Regions from separate parts of the Rhizobium sp. 01T437 genome, predicted to be linked through region 1. Evidence: predicted binding sites of a transcription regulator. Region 1 holds the regulator's gene; each other region holds the start of a gene.

The links. The regulator LexA, encoded in region 1, represses DNA repair genes until DNA is damaged. The targets are predictions, from matches to a motif close to TGTTCNNNNTGTGTTCNG.
Region 2: recA (recombinase RecA) is a predicted target of LexA. The motif match lies at 2,300-2,317, and genes of this name have one in related genera.
Region 3: AC1DM5_RS14780 (2'-5' RNA ligase family protein) is a predicted target of LexA. The motif match lies at 1,932-1,949, and genes of this name have one in related genera.
Region 4: AC1DM5_RS24030 (ImuA family protein) is a predicted target of LexA. The motif match lies at 2,271-2,288, and genes of this name have one in related genera.

What each region holds. Positions count from the first base shown of each region.
Region 1 is NZ_JBFTPM010000001.1:602,208-606,177, reverse strand. Features, by position in the region: gene AC1DM5_RS03090 (ComEC/Rec2 family competence protein) at 1-2,047, shown strand, start outside; gene lexA (transcriptional repressor LexA) at 2,028-2,753, opposite strand; gene AC1DM5_RS03080 (VOC family protein) at 2,951-3,838, shown strand; gene kdsA (3-deoxy-8-phosphooctulonate synthase) at 3,835-3,970, shown strand, end outside.
Region 2 is NZ_JBFTPM010000001.1:323,241-327,210, forward strand. Features, by position in the region: gene cckA (cell cycle histidine kinase CckA) at 1-234, shown strand, start outside; gene AC1DM5_RS01695 (pseudouridine-5'-phosphate glycosidase) at 313-1,239, opposite strand; gene AC1DM5_RS01700 (carbohydrate kinase family protein) at 1,270-2,214, opposite strand; gene recA (recombinase RecA) at 2,444-3,535, shown strand; gene alaS (alanine--tRNA ligase) at 3,689-3,970, shown strand, end outside.
Region 3 is NZ_JBFTPM010000006.1:350,744-354,713, forward strand. Features, by position in the region: gene guaA (glutamine-hydrolyzing GMP synthase) at 1-746, shown strand, start outside; gene AC1DM5_RS14775 (AAA family ATPase) at 1,127-1,846, shown strand; gene AC1DM5_RS14780 (2'-5' RNA ligase family protein) at 2,022-2,630, shown strand; gene AC1DM5_RS14785 (succinylglutamate desuccinylase/aspartoacylase family protein) at 2,701-3,762, shown strand; gene AC1DM5_RS14790 (TIGR03364 family FAD-dependent oxidoreductase) at 3,867-3,970, shown strand, end outside.
Region 4 is NZ_JBFTPM010000012.1:116,241-120,210, reverse strand. Features, by position in the region: gene AC1DM5_RS24050 (SOS response-associated peptidase) at 1-252, opposite strand, end outside; gene AC1DM5_RS24045 (SOS response-associated peptidase family protein) at 310-807, shown strand; gene dinB (DNA polymerase IV) at 804-1,895, opposite strand; partial or broken gene AC1DM5_RS24035 (hypothetical protein) at 1,899-2,160, opposite strand; gene AC1DM5_RS24030 (ImuA family protein) at 2,336-3,094, shown strand; gene AC1DM5_RS24025 (Y-family DNA polymerase) at 3,015-3,970, shown strand, end outside.

The sequences.
Region 1 (3,970 bases):
TGCCGGTGGAATGCTCTCCGCGCAGATCGAAACATGGCGGGCAAAGACCCTGATCCTCGATTCAGCCGTAACGAGAACGGTGTCCGGCCGGATCGAACGCCGAGAAGGCGATGGCCAAGGGCGCTGGCGTTATATTCTTGACGTCACCGGCACGGATGCTCCTGAGATCAAGCGTCCGCCCGAACGCATCTCCGTGCTGGTCCGCGGGGCCACCCAGCCGTTCGAACTCGGCGACGTCATCGAGGGCAGGGCGCGTCTCACGCCTCCGGCAGGACCAGCACTCCCCCACCTCAATGATTTTGCCTTCAATGCCTATTTTGACGGCATTGGTGCCAACGGCTTCTTCTATGGAGCACCGAAGAGGGTTGCAGAACAGCCGGAGCAAGCTGGCTCGGTCGGTGAGACCACCCTGGAGTGGCTTTACCGCCTGAGAAGCGGCATTGGCGATCGGATCCGCTCCACGCTGCCCGGCGACACCGGGGCCTTTGCCGCCTCCCTTGTCACCGATGAGAGACGGGCGATCTCGGATGAAACGACGGAGGCGCTGCGGCAATCCGGCCTTGCGCATATCATCGCGATCTCCGGCCTCAATATGGCGCTCTCCGCCGGCATCTTCTTTGTCGGCCTGCGTGTCATCCTCAGTCTTTTTCCCGGTATTGCCCAGGCATGGCCGATCAAGAAGATCGCGGCGGCCGGCGCGCTCGCTGCGGTGACGGCCTACTATCTGATCTCGGGTTTTGCCGTCTCCGCCGAACGCGCCTTCATCATGATGGCGATTATGCTGGTTGCGGTCTTCTTCGACCGGCCGTCGATCAGTCTCAGAAACGTGGCGCTATCCGCTCTCGTGATCCTCGGGGTCTCGCCATCGGAGGTGCTGGGGCCGAGTTTCCAGATGTCCTTTGCTGCAACGCTTGCCCTGGTCGCCGGATACGACCTCTGGAAGGGGCGGCCGATGCGGGAGAATGCCTTTGCCAAGCTGCCGATCATGAAGCCCTTTTTCATGGTTGGTGGCTTCTTCGGTGGCGTTTTCCTGACGTCGCTGATCGGTGGTTTCTCGACGGCGCTGTTTTCGATCGAGCATTTCCACCGGCTGACTGCCTATGGCCTGCCGGCAAATCTCGCGGCCATGCCGGTCATCACCTTCATCGTCATGCCGGCCGGGATGCTGGCAATGCTGCTGATGCCGTTTGGTCTGGACGGCTGGCTATGGCCGGTGGTAGGCTTCGGGCTTGATCTGGTGATCACCATCGCAAAGGCAGTAGCGGGGTGGGGCGGCAACATAGATGTAGGCCGCTTGCCCGGCTGGTATTTCCCGACCGCCGTTTTCGGATTTCTGCTGCTGACCCTGCTCAGAACCCGGCTGCGGCACATGGGAACGGCAATTATCGCGGTCTCGACGCTCGCTATTGTACTGCTTCCGTCAGAGGCGATGCCCGACATCGCCATCTCCGAAGATGGCGGTCTGGTCGCTATAATCGATGCAGAGGCGATGGCTTCGAACCGTGAAAAGCCGCCCGCCTTCATCTTCGAACAATGGCATAGGGCACTTGCCATCGAAGAGCATCGGAAGCCGGTTATGCTCCAAACTGCCAAGGCGCCCACTGCGCCTGATGGCAAAAGACTGCAACTGTCACCCGATCAACGGAATGAAGCCGGAGCGGCAATGAGACAGGCAGTCGCCGTCGGCCCGCCGTCACGCTTCTCCTGCCTGAAGGGCGCCTGGTGCACCACTTTGCTCGGTAACGGAAAGAAACTGACTGTCATCGACAATGCTGCCTATCTCGGGCCAGCTTGCGATACGGCTGATATTGTCGTGACCCCTGTCCGATTGCGCTTCGACCGTTGTCGTTCCGGCGCGCTGCTCTTTACCGGCGAGACGCTGCGCAAGACAGGTTCTGTCGAACTTCGATTCACTGATAAGGGAGTTGAGGTCGCAACCGCATTCGACACATTGGGGCGACCCTGGATACGCCACCGCGCCTATAATTGGCGCAGCAACACATTCGCAGACGCCAATCTGTCACCGGTCAGTGATAGCGGCGAATGAGACCGACGAGCTTGCCCTGGACCTTGACGCGATCCGGCGGGAAAATGCGGGTCTCGTAAGCGGGGTTTGCAGCCTCGAGCGCAATCGATGCGCCCTTGCGGCGGAAGCGCTTGAGCGTTGCTTCCTCGTCATCGACGAGTGCGACGACAATATCACCCGGATTGGCCGTGCTGCCATTGCGGATGATGACCGTGTCGCCATCGAAGATGCCGGCTTCGATCATCGAGTCGCCGCGAACTTCGAGCGCATAATGTTCACCGGAGCCGAGCATATCGGCGGGAACGGTGATGTCATGCGTATTGTTCTGGATTGCCGAGATGGGAACACCGGCGGCGATGCGGCCCATGACGGGAACGGAGACCGCATTGCCGTTATCGGCAGCAGGTGCTGGCTTTGCCGAGGCAGGAGGTGCTACGGGCTGGGGCTTGCCGAGGCTGCCCTCGATGACGCTCGGCGAAAAGCCGCGCCGAGGCTGCAGGCTCGGGCTGTAGGCTTCCGGCAGTTTGATGACTTCGAGCGCGCGCGCCCGGTTCGGAAGCCGGCGAATGAAGCCGCGTTCTTCGAGCGCCGTGATCAGCCGGTGAATACCCGATTTCGAGGCCAGATCCAGTGCGTCCTTCATCTCGTCGAAAGACGGTGGAACGCCTGACTCCTTCATCCTTTCATGAATGAAAAGAAGGAGTTCCTGTTGTTTGCGCGTGAGCATGGCGTCTAACCCCAGTCTTGAAACAAATCCAGAACGGACACTATATGTTCCATATGTGTTCCGCAAGTAGCTAAATTTTCGTAAAACTTCTGTTCAATCTGTCGAGAATTTGATTTTTATCGCCCTTAGGCCTGTCTGGCCTTGCTTCACGAGGCTTGCTGAAGCACATCTCCTTGTGATTGCTGGGAGAAGAACCGATGAGCCAAGACACGCTTCCGATCGATCATCTCGTTTTGCCGGTTACCGATATCGACCTAGCCCGCGAAAGGCTGGGCAAGCTGGGCTTTACCGTCGCGCCCGATGCCCGCCACCCCTTCGGCACGGAGAATGCCTGCGTTTTCTTTGCCGACAAAACCTATCTTGAGCCGCTCGGTGTCGCGAGCGTCGAGGAGAGCGAGGAGACGGCACGTGAGGGCAATGTCTTCACGGCCCGCAATCAGGCTTTCCGCTTCCGCTGCGGTAGCGAGGGACTGTCCGCCATCGCCTTCGCGACAGCGGATGCGAAGCATGAACATGCTCGATTCGTGAAGGGCAGCATCAGTGCTGGTTCTGTGCTACAGTTCGAACGCCCAGTGAAAATGCCGGATGGCACGGAAAGCATCGCCGGCTTCCGGCTTGCCTTCGCTGCCGACCTCCGGGCACCGGATTTCTTTCTCTTCGCTGTCGAGCGCATCAACCCGCTTCCAACCGATCGCAACGTGCTGGAGACCCACGCCAACGGCGTGACAGGCATTGCCGAGATCGCGCTCGGAGCCCCTGACCCGACAGCCTTCGGCGAGTTCGTTGGCTCGGCGGTAAAAGCCGCTTCTGCTGATGTCACGAGTTTCGGGCTGGAGGTCCCCACTGGAAACGCAAAGATCAGCCTGATGACCCCGCAGGGGCTGGAGGCCTATTTCGATCTGGCGACGCCGAATATCGATCGCGGCCTGCGCGGCCGGGCAATCCTCTTTGCCGTTGGCGATCTGGCCGTGACAGAAGCGCATTTGGCTGCTAACGGGGTGACCTATACACGCAAGGGCAACCGTATTCTGGTGAAGCCCGCGCCCGGTCAGGGCGTGCTCTTCGCTTTCGAGGAAACATCATGAGCTCCACTACCAATTCCGTTGTGACGGTCGGCGAGGGCGCCGGCAAAGTCACCTTCTCCAATGCCGCACGCCTGTCGCTGATTGCCGGCGCTTGCGAAATGGAAAGCCGCGACCATGCGTTCATGGTTGCCG
Region 2 (3,970 bases), 280 kb from region 1:
GAAGGCAAGGTGGATATCGTCGTCTCCGACGTGGTGATGCCTGAAATGGACGGACCGTCGCTGCTGCGCGAATTGCGCAAGAGCTATCCGGATCTGAAGTTCATCTTCGTGTCCGGTTACGCAGAGGATGCGTTCGCCCGCAACCTGCCGCCGGAAGCGAAGTTTGGGTTCCTGCCGAAGCCGTTCTCGCTGAAGCAGTTGGCTGTAGCGGTGAAAGAGACGCTGGATAGCTGATATGATTAAGGGGCGCTGTGCGCCCCTCAAGTCATTCCGCGATGGATCGTTGGCGGGGCCAGCCCGCCAGATGTTGGCTTACTCGCCAAGTGCCACAGCAATCTCTGCCGCAAGCCGCGCATTGTTCTCCACCAGCGCAATATTCGTCTTCAGGCTCTGACCGTCGGTCAGGTCGAAGATCGTGCTCAGCAGGTAAGGTGTTACCGCCTTGCCGGTGATTTCGTCGCGCTCGGCGCTATCAAGCGCACGCTCAATGTAGATTTCCATTTCCTCGCGGGCGATTTCATCGGCTTCCGGAACCGGGTTGGCAATCAGCATGCCGCCGTCGATGCCGAGCTGTTCGCGCGTCGTCTGGAAATTGGCGATCGCCGCCGGGCTGTTCAGCGTCAGCGGGCTGCGGATGCCTGATGAACGCGACCAGAAGGCCGGGAATTCGTCGCTTTCATAGGTCACGACCGGCACGCCGCGGGTCTCCAGCACTTCCAGCGTCTTCGGAATATCGAGGATCGCCTTGGCGCCGGCGCAGACGACAATGACGCCGGTGCGGGCGAGCTCTTCGAGGTCGGCGGAGATATCGAACGTTTCTTCAGCGCCGCGATGCACGCCGCCGATGCCGCCGGTCGCGAAGACCTTGATGCCGGCACGTGCGGCCGCAATCATGGTCGCGGCAACCGTGGTGGCACCGGTGCGACGCTCGGCGATCGAGAAGGCGATATCGGCGCGCGATACCTTCATCACGTCTTTGGCCTGAGCAAGCTGTTCCAGCTCGGCGGCCTCGAGGCCGATATGCAGCGTGCCGTGGATGACGGCGATGGTGGCGGGAACGGCACCCTGATCGCGGATGATCGCTTCGACGCTGCGCGCCATCTCGATATTGCCGGGGTAGGGCATGCCATGGGTGATGATGGTCGATTCGAGGGCGACGATCGGGGCGCCGCGCTGCTTGGCGGCGGCCACTTCCTTCGAATAGGAGATCGGCAGCAGGGGCGAGAAGGGTTTGGTCATGATCCGTATCCGTTTATCGATGTTGCCGCTTCATTGCAGAATTCTTGCCGCCGGGACAAGCGAAAGCATGTCGCGGATCAGTTCCCGCGAGAGATTTTCGTTGACGGCGTGCGGTGACTGTACGGTGAGAGCCGCTGCCGCTGCACCATGGCGGACCGCCTCTTCGAGCGGATAGCCGAGCATGAGGGCCGAGAGCGTACCGGCCGCCAGCGAGTCTCCCGCACCCGTGACATCGGCGACATTGTCCGAGATCGGCGGCTGCAAGACAAGCGCCCGCCCGTCCTTGAAAGCGACGAGTTCGCGCTGGCCGCGCGTGACGACCGCTCCGCCGATGCCGATGTCACCGAGCAGGGACGGCCAGCCGGCGGCTTCATCCGGCCGGTGGCCAGCCAGCGCTGCGGCCTCGGCCTCGTTGAGGAATAGATAGTCGATACCTTCGAGGCAGGGCAGGAGGCGCACCACCTTGGCCGGCGAAATAGCAATTGCCGCTACCGGCTTGCCGAGTGCCTTGGCCCTTGCGACGATCGCGGCAGCCGTGTCCTCGGGCAGGTTGGCGTCGAAGAGGATGAAATCGGTGGCGGCGAAGGCGTCACGCACCCAGCGGATCGATAGTCGCCGCGGCACGAAGAAGCGGTAGAGCTCCATGTCGGCCAGTGCGATGACCAGATTGCCGTCCTTCTCGATGATCGCCGTATAGCTTGGCGTCTTGCGGTCGAGGAAGACGAAGGGGCGGTCATTTATTCCTGCAAAATCGGCCGCCTCGCTTACCATCTCGCCGATCGGGTCGCCGCCGCGCGGCGAAATCATCGTCACCTCGAAGCCGAGCCGGGCGAGATTGCGTGCCGCATTGAAGCCGCCACCGCCCGGTTCCTCGAACCATGTTCCAGGGTTGCTGGCGCCGGGTGCCGTCTCCCCGGCAATGCGGCCGCGGCGATCGATATGGGCGCCACCGAGAACAAGAATCTTGCCGCTCATTTCTGCTCTCCCCGAGCGAATCGAATAGGCTCCAAAACGCCGGCATTCAGCGCAAGCGAAGCACTAAGCCGTTGCTTTGCATCGATAAAACAAAAATAGAACACGGGCCGTTTTACCTTTTTCTTTCAATTATTTGCAACCCCATTGCGAAATTAGAACAAATCAGGTACAAACTTCGCATCAGCGGCGACATTGCTAGAGCAGCGTCAATAACCTAAAGGTGGATCGAATGTCTCAGAATTCATTGCGGCTCGTAGAGGACAAATCGGTGGACAAAAGCAAGGCGCTCGAAGCGGCACTCTCACAGATCGAGCGGTCATTCGGCAAGGGCTCGATCATGAAACTCGGCTCGAACGAGAGCATCGTCGAGATCGAAACGGTTTCTACTGGTTCGCTCAGCCTCGATATCGCGCTCGGCATCGGCGGCCTGCCGAAGGGCCGTATCATCGAGATCTACGGTCCGGAAAGTTCTGGTAAAACGACGCTCGCGCTGCAGACCATTGCCGAAGCGCAGAAGAAGGGCGGCATCTGCGCCTTCGTCGACGCCGAACACGCTCTCGATCCTGTCTATGCCCGCAAGCTCGGCGTCGATTTGCAGAACCTCCTGATCTCCCAGCCCGACACCGGCGAGCAAGCGCTTGAAATCACCGATACGCTGGTGCGCTCCGGCGCCATCGACGTCCTCGTCGTCGACTCGGTCGCCGCGTTGACGCCGCGCGCCGAAATCGAAGGCGAAATGGGCGACAGCCTGCCGGGCCTTCAGGCCCGCCTGATGAGCCAGGCGCTGCGAAAGCTGACGGCTTCGATCTCCAAGTCGAACACCATGGTAATCTTCATCAACCAGATCCGCATGAAGATCGGCGTCATGTTCGGCTCACCGGAAACGACGACAGGTGGTAACGCGCTCAAGTTCTATGCCTCCGTCCGCCTCGACATCCGCCGCATCGGCCAGGTCAAGGAGCGCGAAGAGGTGATCGGCAACCAGACGCGCGTCAAGGTCGTCAAGAACAAGATGGCGCCTCCCTTCAAGCAGGTCGAATTCGACATTATGTATGGCGAAGGCGTTTCCAAGACCGGCGAACTCATCGACCTCGGCGTCAAGGCCGGCATCGTCGAGAAGTCGGGCGCCTGGTTCTCCTATAACAGCCAGCGCCTCGGCCAGGGTCGCGAAAACGCCAAGATCTTCCTGCGTGACAATCCGGATCTCGCCCGCGAGATCGAGACGGGGCTGCGCCAGAACGCCGGCCTGATTGCCGACCGCTTCCTGCAGAACGGCGGCCCTGACGCCGGCGACGATGCAGGTGATGCCGGCGACATGTAATTCGCCCTGACCGCTGAGGCAATTCAGCACCGGCCGCGTTCTCTCACGAGAATGCGGCCGGTTTTGTTTGTTTGCTGGACAGTGGCAGGGTCGAACGATAAAAGCCGATGGATTTAATTTTACCTGCCTGCTGGCAGCATCGAAGGGCATGAAATGAGCGGTGTAAACGATATCCGGTCGACCTTCCTCGACTACTTCAAGAAGAACGGCCATGAGGTCGTTCCATCGAGCCCGCTCGTGCCGCGCAATGACCCGACGCTAATGTTCACCAATGCCGGCATGGTACAGTTCAAAAACGTTTTTACCGGCTTGGAAAAGCGTCCCTATTCGACGGCGACGACCTCGCAGAAGTGCGTACGCGCCGGCGGCAAGCATAACGATCTCGACAATGTCGGCTATACTGCGCGCCACCTGACCTTCTTCGAGATGCTCGGC
Region 3 (3,970 bases), on a different contig from region 1:
GCGAGCATTACAACCTGCACCTGATCCACGTCGACGCCTCCGACCGCTTCATCGGCGAGCTCGAAGGCGTTTCCGACCCGGAAACCAAGCGCAAGATCATCGGACGCCTGTTCATCGAGACATTCGAGGACGAGGCAAAGAAGCTCGGCGGCGCCGATTTCCTCGGCCAGGGCACACTCTATCCGGATGTGATCGAGTCCGTTTCCTTCACCGGCGGCCCGTCGGTCACCATCAAGTCGCACCACAATGTCGGCGGTCTGCCGGAGCGCATGAAGATGCAACTGGTCGAGCCGCTGCGCGAACTCTTCAAGGATGAGGTGCGCGCGCTCGGCAAGGAACTCGGCCTGCCCGACAGTTTCATCGGCCGCCACCCCTTCCCGGGTCCGGGCCTCGCCATCCGCTGCCCGGGCGGCATCACGCGCGAGAAGCTCGAGATCCTGCGCGAAGCCGATGCAATCTATCTCGACGAGATCCGCAAGGCTGGCCTCTATGATGCGATCTGGCAGGCCTTTGCCGTGCTGCTGCCCGTCCAGACCGTCGGCGTCATGGGCGACGGCCGCACCTACGAATTCGTCTGTGCGCTTCGCGCCGTCACCTCGGTCGACGGCATGACGGCGGATTTCTACCACTACGACATGGAATTCCTCGGCCGTGCCGCGACCCGCATCATCAACGAAGTCCGCGGCATCAACCGTGTCGTTTATGATGTAACAAGCAAGCCGCCCGGCACCATCGAGTGGGAATGACGATCTGGGAGCCCGACACGGGCTCCCGTTCTTGCCTTGGCGCCCGGGACATGTCTGAACGATAGGCTAAGTCACCTGAATAACGGGTGTTTCAGCGTCTAAATCCCGCCATAGCTAAAGCCTTCAATTTATTTGTGAGAAGCCGCCGCCAATTTTTATAGGGCTGCGTGCTGGTTATCTCGGGCGCGGCTGCGCTATCGCCCGCTCCTCACTGATTGCACCCAGAAAAAATCAACCTCAAACGGCATGGCTAAACAGCGCCACGCAAGGTTGCTGTTTGACCTTTTCATCTCATCACTGTGAAAGTCGCTGTTCCTTAAAGCCCGAGACGCGTCTCTCCCAGGGATGACCGCCGCCAACTCATCAACCCGAGGTAATCGATGCCAATTATTACGTTTGCCAATACGAAAGGAGGGGCCGGCAAGACGACGGTCGCTCTCGTTCTTGCCACAGAACTGGCTCGCCGTGGCCATCGCGTTTCCGTTCTGGATGCCGATCCCCAGCAGTGGGCCAGCCGCTGGCACCGTCTGACCGGTGACGCAGCCGAATTCGCCGTCATCTCCGGTGTCAGCGAAGATACGATCGAACAGCAGATCAAGGACCTCAAGAAGCGCGGCGGTTATATCATCATCGACTTGCCGGCCGGTCTGAGCCCGCTGATGGCGAAGGCCATCGGTTTTTCCGATCATGTGATGGTTCCGGTGCAGGGCTGCGCCATGGACGCGGTCGGCGGCGCGCAGGTGCTTGAGATCATGAAGCAGCTTGCTGCCCAGCATGATATCCGCATCCCGCATTCGGTCGTGCTGACGCGCATCAGTTCGATCATCACCACGCGTGCATTGCTGGCGGTCAAGGGTCTGCTCGCAAAGCAGCAGGTCAATGTCATCGACACGGCGCTGATCGAGCGCGCCGCCTATCGCGACATGTTCGTTTCCGGCGGCAGCCTCTATACGATGGATCCTGCCCGTGTCAGCAATCTCGACAAGGCGCAAGACAACGCCCGCTTGCTGRCAGACGATGTTCTTCGTCTCGCACCGCCGAAAGCAGCCCGCGCCAAGCCTTCCAAAAAGGCGGCTGAGGTCCTCAAGAACGCCGCGTAACGCATTCCTCAGCGCTTGATTGACGCCAGCAAACGGCTGCCGCAAAGGTAGCCGTTTCTGTTTTAAATATCCTCACAAAGCTATTTGTTCATGTTTTGTTCTTGACTAAAATGCCAATCCTGGTATGCTCCTCCTTGTCGAAACAAGGAGGCGGGCGATGTAGTCCGTAGTTCAAATGCCTCATTTTCCACTCGATCCGAATAGCGCAGGCCCCCAGAAGAAATCCAATCTTGGCGGGGAATTTCACGACAGGATTTTCTTCGCGCTTCGCCCAGCCATCGAAGCTGCATCCGAGGCGCTGGACATCGCGCAAGTGTATCGCAATAGACATGCTCTGACCGGACCCTCGCGGCCCAACGCGGTGCTTCATGTCACGCTGAACGGCATCGGCGCCTACCGTCGGCTCCCGGATGATATCGTGTTCGGCGCTGAACAAGTCGCCGCGGCAGTGCGTGCCCAGCCGTTCGAAATTGTGCTCGACGAAGCCATGAGCTTCAAGCATCCCGGCCAGCCGCAAGCCTTCGTCATCTGCGGCAGGCAAGAAAACGAAGGCCTGCTGGATCTTCGCAACCAAATTCAAGAAGGTCTCTACGAGGCCGGACTACCCTATAATGTCGGCGGACATCTGACGCCGCACATGACGATGCTCTATGATCGCAAGACCGTTCTGCCTGAAAAGCTTGACCGACCCGTGCGCTGGACAGTCCAGGAGTTCCTGTTGATCCACAGCATCTACGGGAAGAGCGAGCATCACGTCATCAACCGGTGGCCTTTGCTCGGCTGAGCTGCGCTTGCACCGCGGGTGGGGATTCGCATAAAACTCCCCACTCAATATGCACATGCGGAGCAAGATAGTGGACCTTTCAGAGATCATCATCCCGGGCGATACACCCGGCATCGAATGGCGGTTGCCGGTCATGCGTTTCAAGGGAAGCGATCCGGCGGCGCCCAAGGTCTATATCCAGGCCGCATTGCATTCCAATGAACTGCCGGGAACCGCGCTTGCGCATTTTCTCTGCCTTCAACTCAGGCAAGCAGAAAGGGAAAGACGGATCGCCGGCGATATCACGCTCGTGCCGCAGGCAAATCCGATTGGTGCGGCGCAATCGCATTTCGGCGAGCTGCAGGGTCGGTTCGATTTGGGATCGCGGACCAATTTCAATCGGGACTTTCCGCTGATCTCGGTTCGCGACCGGGAGGAGTTGCTTGACGGTCTTGATGATTATCCGGCTACAGATCGATTGAAGCGAGAGCTGTTTCATATGGCGCTCGGAGCCGATCTGGTGCTCGATCTGCATTGCGATGATGAATCTCTGCAATATGCCTATATCGACGAAGCCTTCTGGCCGGAAGCAGCGGACCTTGCCAATGCGCTCGACATGGAAGCGGTGCTGCTTTCGGATGGCGAAAGCTCCGCCTTCGAGGAAGCAGTCGGTTTTGCCTGGAAATATGAGGTGCCGGGCGAGCGCAAGGCCAAGCTTCCGGGCAAGCTTTCGGTGACGGTGGAACTGCGCGGCCGCCGCGACGTCTATCCCGATATGGCCGAGAAAGATGCCGAAGGCCTGCTGCAATTCCTGATCGGGCGCGGTGTCGTCAACGGCGGGGCAGCCGGAGACAAGACCTTCTCCGGACCAGCCGTGCCGCTCGACAACGTCGAGATCCTGCGTGCGCCGCACGGCGGTACCGTGCTCTTCCACCGCAATATCGGCGAGCGTGTCTCGGAAGGAGAGCTTCTGGCGACGATCGTCACCCGGCCCGGTTTTGCCGAGGGCGATATCGATATCCGGGCACCGCAGGACGGGCTGCTGTTGACCCGCACTTCCGACCGGCTAGTGCGCCGGCGCGGCGACCTGATGAAGATTGCCGCCGACAAGCCGAGCAAGGCAACGCGAAAGGCCGGCACGCTGGAAGACTGAACCAGCGTTCTTTTCCACACGCGGATGTAAGGCTCCGCGCAACTGTCACACAGGCTTCAAGAAAATCCGCCAAGCCGTTGCAGACATGTTGCGAAGGAGCTTTCATGCCGCATTACGACATTGCGATCGTCGGCGCGGGAATTGTCGGGCTGGCGCATGCGCTGGCGGCGGCAAAGCGCGGCAAACGGGTCGTCGTTATCGACCGCGA
Region 4 (3,970 bases), on a different contig from region 1:
CCGGCCTTCCGACCGGAAATTATAGACCGGCCGCTTGTTCGGCGCCGGCCAGCTCCAGCACCGCTGGACGAGTTCTGCCTCATCGGGAGCGCCATCGATCGCTCGCACAATGGGGCCGACATCGGTAATCTTGATGTCCTCACGCGCTTCGAGGTTCGGCGCACCTTCACCGAAACGGATCTTGATCTTGAGGTCGGCGAAGTCCTCGACGATCGAGGCGACATCCACCATCAGCCGATAATCATTGCACATGTATCCTCCGTTTCGGTTCTGGTTGTCTCGTAGGCGCGTTCCTGCTATGTTCTATTTATGATGAGCGCGAAGGTTTTCCAGTCCGACGCCCCGCTCGACGAGCGTCGCGTCATCATAAGGCGCCATGACGGCGATGTGGAGATGGTGGAGCTGCCATGGGGTCTGCGTCCGCGCGACGGCGGGCCTCGTGCGGTGAACGTCATTCGATCGGAGGGAAGGACGTTTCCGACCCACCGATGCCTGGTGCCGGCGTCCCAGTTTCGCCATCGGAGCTTCAGCTTCTCGCTCGCCAACGGCGACTGGTTCTATTTCGCGGGGATCTGGCGGCCTGCGAGCCCCGATTGGCCGGAGGCCTATGCCATCCTGACGACCGAGGCGAATGCCGATATCGCGCCGTTCCACGACCGGCAGATGGTGGTTCTCACCCGCGATCAACGCATGGCCTGGCTCGACGCACTTGTGCCCGAGGACGAAATCCTGCGGCCCCTGTCGGCAGGGACATTTCGGGTCAGGCGCCATTCGACCTCTCCTGTTCAGACAATGCTCGCCGTCTAAAGCGCCAGCCGCAGCTGGGGTTCCGTGAGGGCTGCGCGCCGTTCCAGCGAAGACAGCGACACGCCGAGCAGACGGATCCCTTTTTGCGGCGGGAAGATTGGCGCGAGAAGCAGGTCGACGACCTCCTCGAGATCGGTGATCGCCGGAAGAGCTGACGGAACTGTCTTGCTGCGGGTGATCTGGCTGAAGTCGGCATATTTGACCTTGAGCGTCACCGTCTTTGCGCCAATTTCATTGGCCTCGCAGTAGCCCCAGACCTTTTCGATCAGCGACCGAAGCCCTTCGCGGGCGGGTTCGTAGGAATGAATGTCCTGCGAAAACGTATCCTCTGCGCCGATGGATTTGCGCTCCCGATCCGGCCTGACCTGGCGATTGTCGATGCCGCGGGCGATCCCATAGAAATACGGTCCCGATTTCCCGAAATGCTGGGTGAGAAACTCGAGCGATTGCTGCTTGAGGTCGGCGCCGGTCTCGATTCCGAGCCGATGCAGCTTTTCAGCGGTCGCCGGCCCGACACCGTGGAATTTCTTGACGGGGAGCTGCTCGACGAAGGCCGGGCCGTTCTTCGGCGTGATGACGGCCTGGCCGTTCGGTTTGTTGAGGTCGCTTGCCATCTTGGCCAGAAACTTGTTGTAGGAAATTCCAGCTGACGCGGTAAGCCCCGTTGCCGCCTTGATCCTGGCGCGGATCTCTTCGGCGATCTCGGTTGCAATCTCCATGCCCTTCAGGTTTTCGGTGACGTCGAGATAGGCCTCGTCGAGCGACAAGGGCTCGATCATCGGCGTGTATTCGGCAAAGATCGCCCGGATCTGCATGGAGACAGATTTGTAGACGTCGAAGCGGGGTTTGACGAAGATCAGGTCGGGGCATTTTCGCCGGGCGGTCACCGACGACATGGCGGAATGGACGCCGAAGGCTCTGGCCTCGTAGCTTGCGGCCGCCACCACACCGCGGGCGGCAGGGCTGCCGACGGCAACCGGCAGGCCGCGCAGTTCGGGATTGTCGCGCTGCTCGACAGACGCATAGAAGGCGTCCATGTCGACATGCACGATCTTGCGCGGCCGCTCGCGGCTTCCTTCGTCTGTCATCATCTAGCTTCCATCAGCGGGACCATTTCCCAAACATGGGACGTGTGCCCCACACTTGTCACCCTTGCGCGTCTGCGTTCGCCGGCAGCCCATGGCCGTGCGCCGGCGGATTTCCGCGAAGCTGACACTTGCGCCAAATGCTTTCACCAACAGTTTGCGCCCAGGCGCGCAACGATCGCGGAGGCGGGCAGACGAGTTCCACTGCCAGAATCCTGTGATCTTTCCGTGTAGGGACCGCATCGTCCACAAGCCGCGTTCGGCGCATCCGAAAAATATTCCTTCCCCATCATCCGATTGAATCCACTGGCGATTTTTCTTGCCCGCGCGCGTGCTCAACTTCAGCGGGTTATATGCGTATTGACTCATTTATGCCTTAAGAACAAATACAGAACAGATTCCTGTTACTCAAGCCGAAAACGGGTTGCCGTCAAAAGGAGATCATGAGTTCAGCAGTCGCTTCAAATGCAGTTCTCACCGAGTTACGCGAGAAAATCGCCAATCTGGAAGGGGCGGGCTCGCGCCAACGAAGTGTCCTGCCGTTCGGGGTCAGCGAGATCGATGCTCAGCTGCCGGGAGGGGGGCTCGCCTATGGCGCGCTGCATGAAGTGGCCGGCGGTGGAAATGGGGCGATCGACGGGGTGGCCGCCGCACTCTTCGTCGGCGGCATTGCTGCCCGCACCACCGGCAAGGTGGTGTGGTGCCTGACGCGCTTTGACCTCTTCTTCCCGGCCTTCGCCCAGATCGGCCTTCACCCCGACCGCGTCATCTTCGTTGAGTGCGACAGGCAAGAGACGGTGCTCGCAAGCTTCGAAGAGGCTTTGAGTTATGGCGGCCTCGGCGTCGTCGTCGCTGAACTCGTGCGTCTGCCGATGGCGGCATCGCGCCGCCTGCAGCTTGCCGCGGAAAAGTCGGGGACATTGGGCCTGGTGGTCCGCCGGTGGAGGCGGCAGGCGGAGGCCTCCGACTTCGGCATGCCGAGCGCTGCGACAACCCGCTGGCGCATCTCGGTGCTGCCGTCCGAGCCGCTTGCCGTGCCGGGTGTCGGGCGGGCGCGATGGTTGGCAGAACTGATGCGGGTCAGGGCCGGCGAGGGAGGTGAATTCATTATCGGAGCATGCGATGGCCAGGGTCGTATCTGTCTTTCTTCCGACGCTGCCGACCGACCGGATCAGGCGCGCCGATCCTTCGTTATCCGTTGAAACGCCGCTGGTGGTGATCGCCAGGAGTGGTTCGAAGCGATGGATTGCCGGAGCCGATCGGGCAGCGGCCAAACTTGGCCTTCGTATCGGCATGCCGGCCGCCAAGGCGCAGGCGCTGGTCCAAGGGCTCATGATGATCGACGCCGATCCCGCGGCAGACCTTGCAGCGCTGGAACGGCTGACGCTCTGGGCGCTGTCGCAATACTCTCCTGTCGTCACTATCGATCCTCCCGATGGCATCGCCATGGATACTGAAGGCGCCGATCATCTCCAGGGCGGCGAGGAGCTGATGCTGTCCGGCCTCGTCAATCGCTTGCGCGGCCGGGGGCTCGCTGCCCATGCGGCAATCGCCGACACGTGGGGTGCTGCGCATGCGCTCGCCCGCACCACCCGGCGTGAGACGGTCATAATCGCGCGCGGCGAAACCCAGAAGGCCGTGAACCGGCTGCCGCTGTCGTCGCTGCGATTGCCGTCCGACGCCATTGAAAGCCTGCGAACCCTCGGCTTTGCCACCATCGGCGATCTTGCCGCCACCCCACGTGCGCCATTGACGCTGCGCTTCGGTCCCGAGCTCGGTCGCCGCCTCGACCAGATGTTCGGCCGTATCGCCGAACCGATTGATCCGATCCGCCCAGCGGAGCTTGTCGAGGTCCAAAAATCCTTCGCCGAACCGATCGGAGCGCCCGAGACAATCGAGAAATACGTCACCCGCCTCGTGCGCCAGCTCTGTCTGGAGCTCGAAAAGCGTGGGCTGGGCGTCCGCCGTGCCGACCTCATCGTCCACCGCGTCGACAATAGCATTCAGGCGCTTCGGGCCGGCACCGCCAAATCCGTCCGTGACATCGCCTGGCTGACCAAACTCTTTCGCGATCGCAT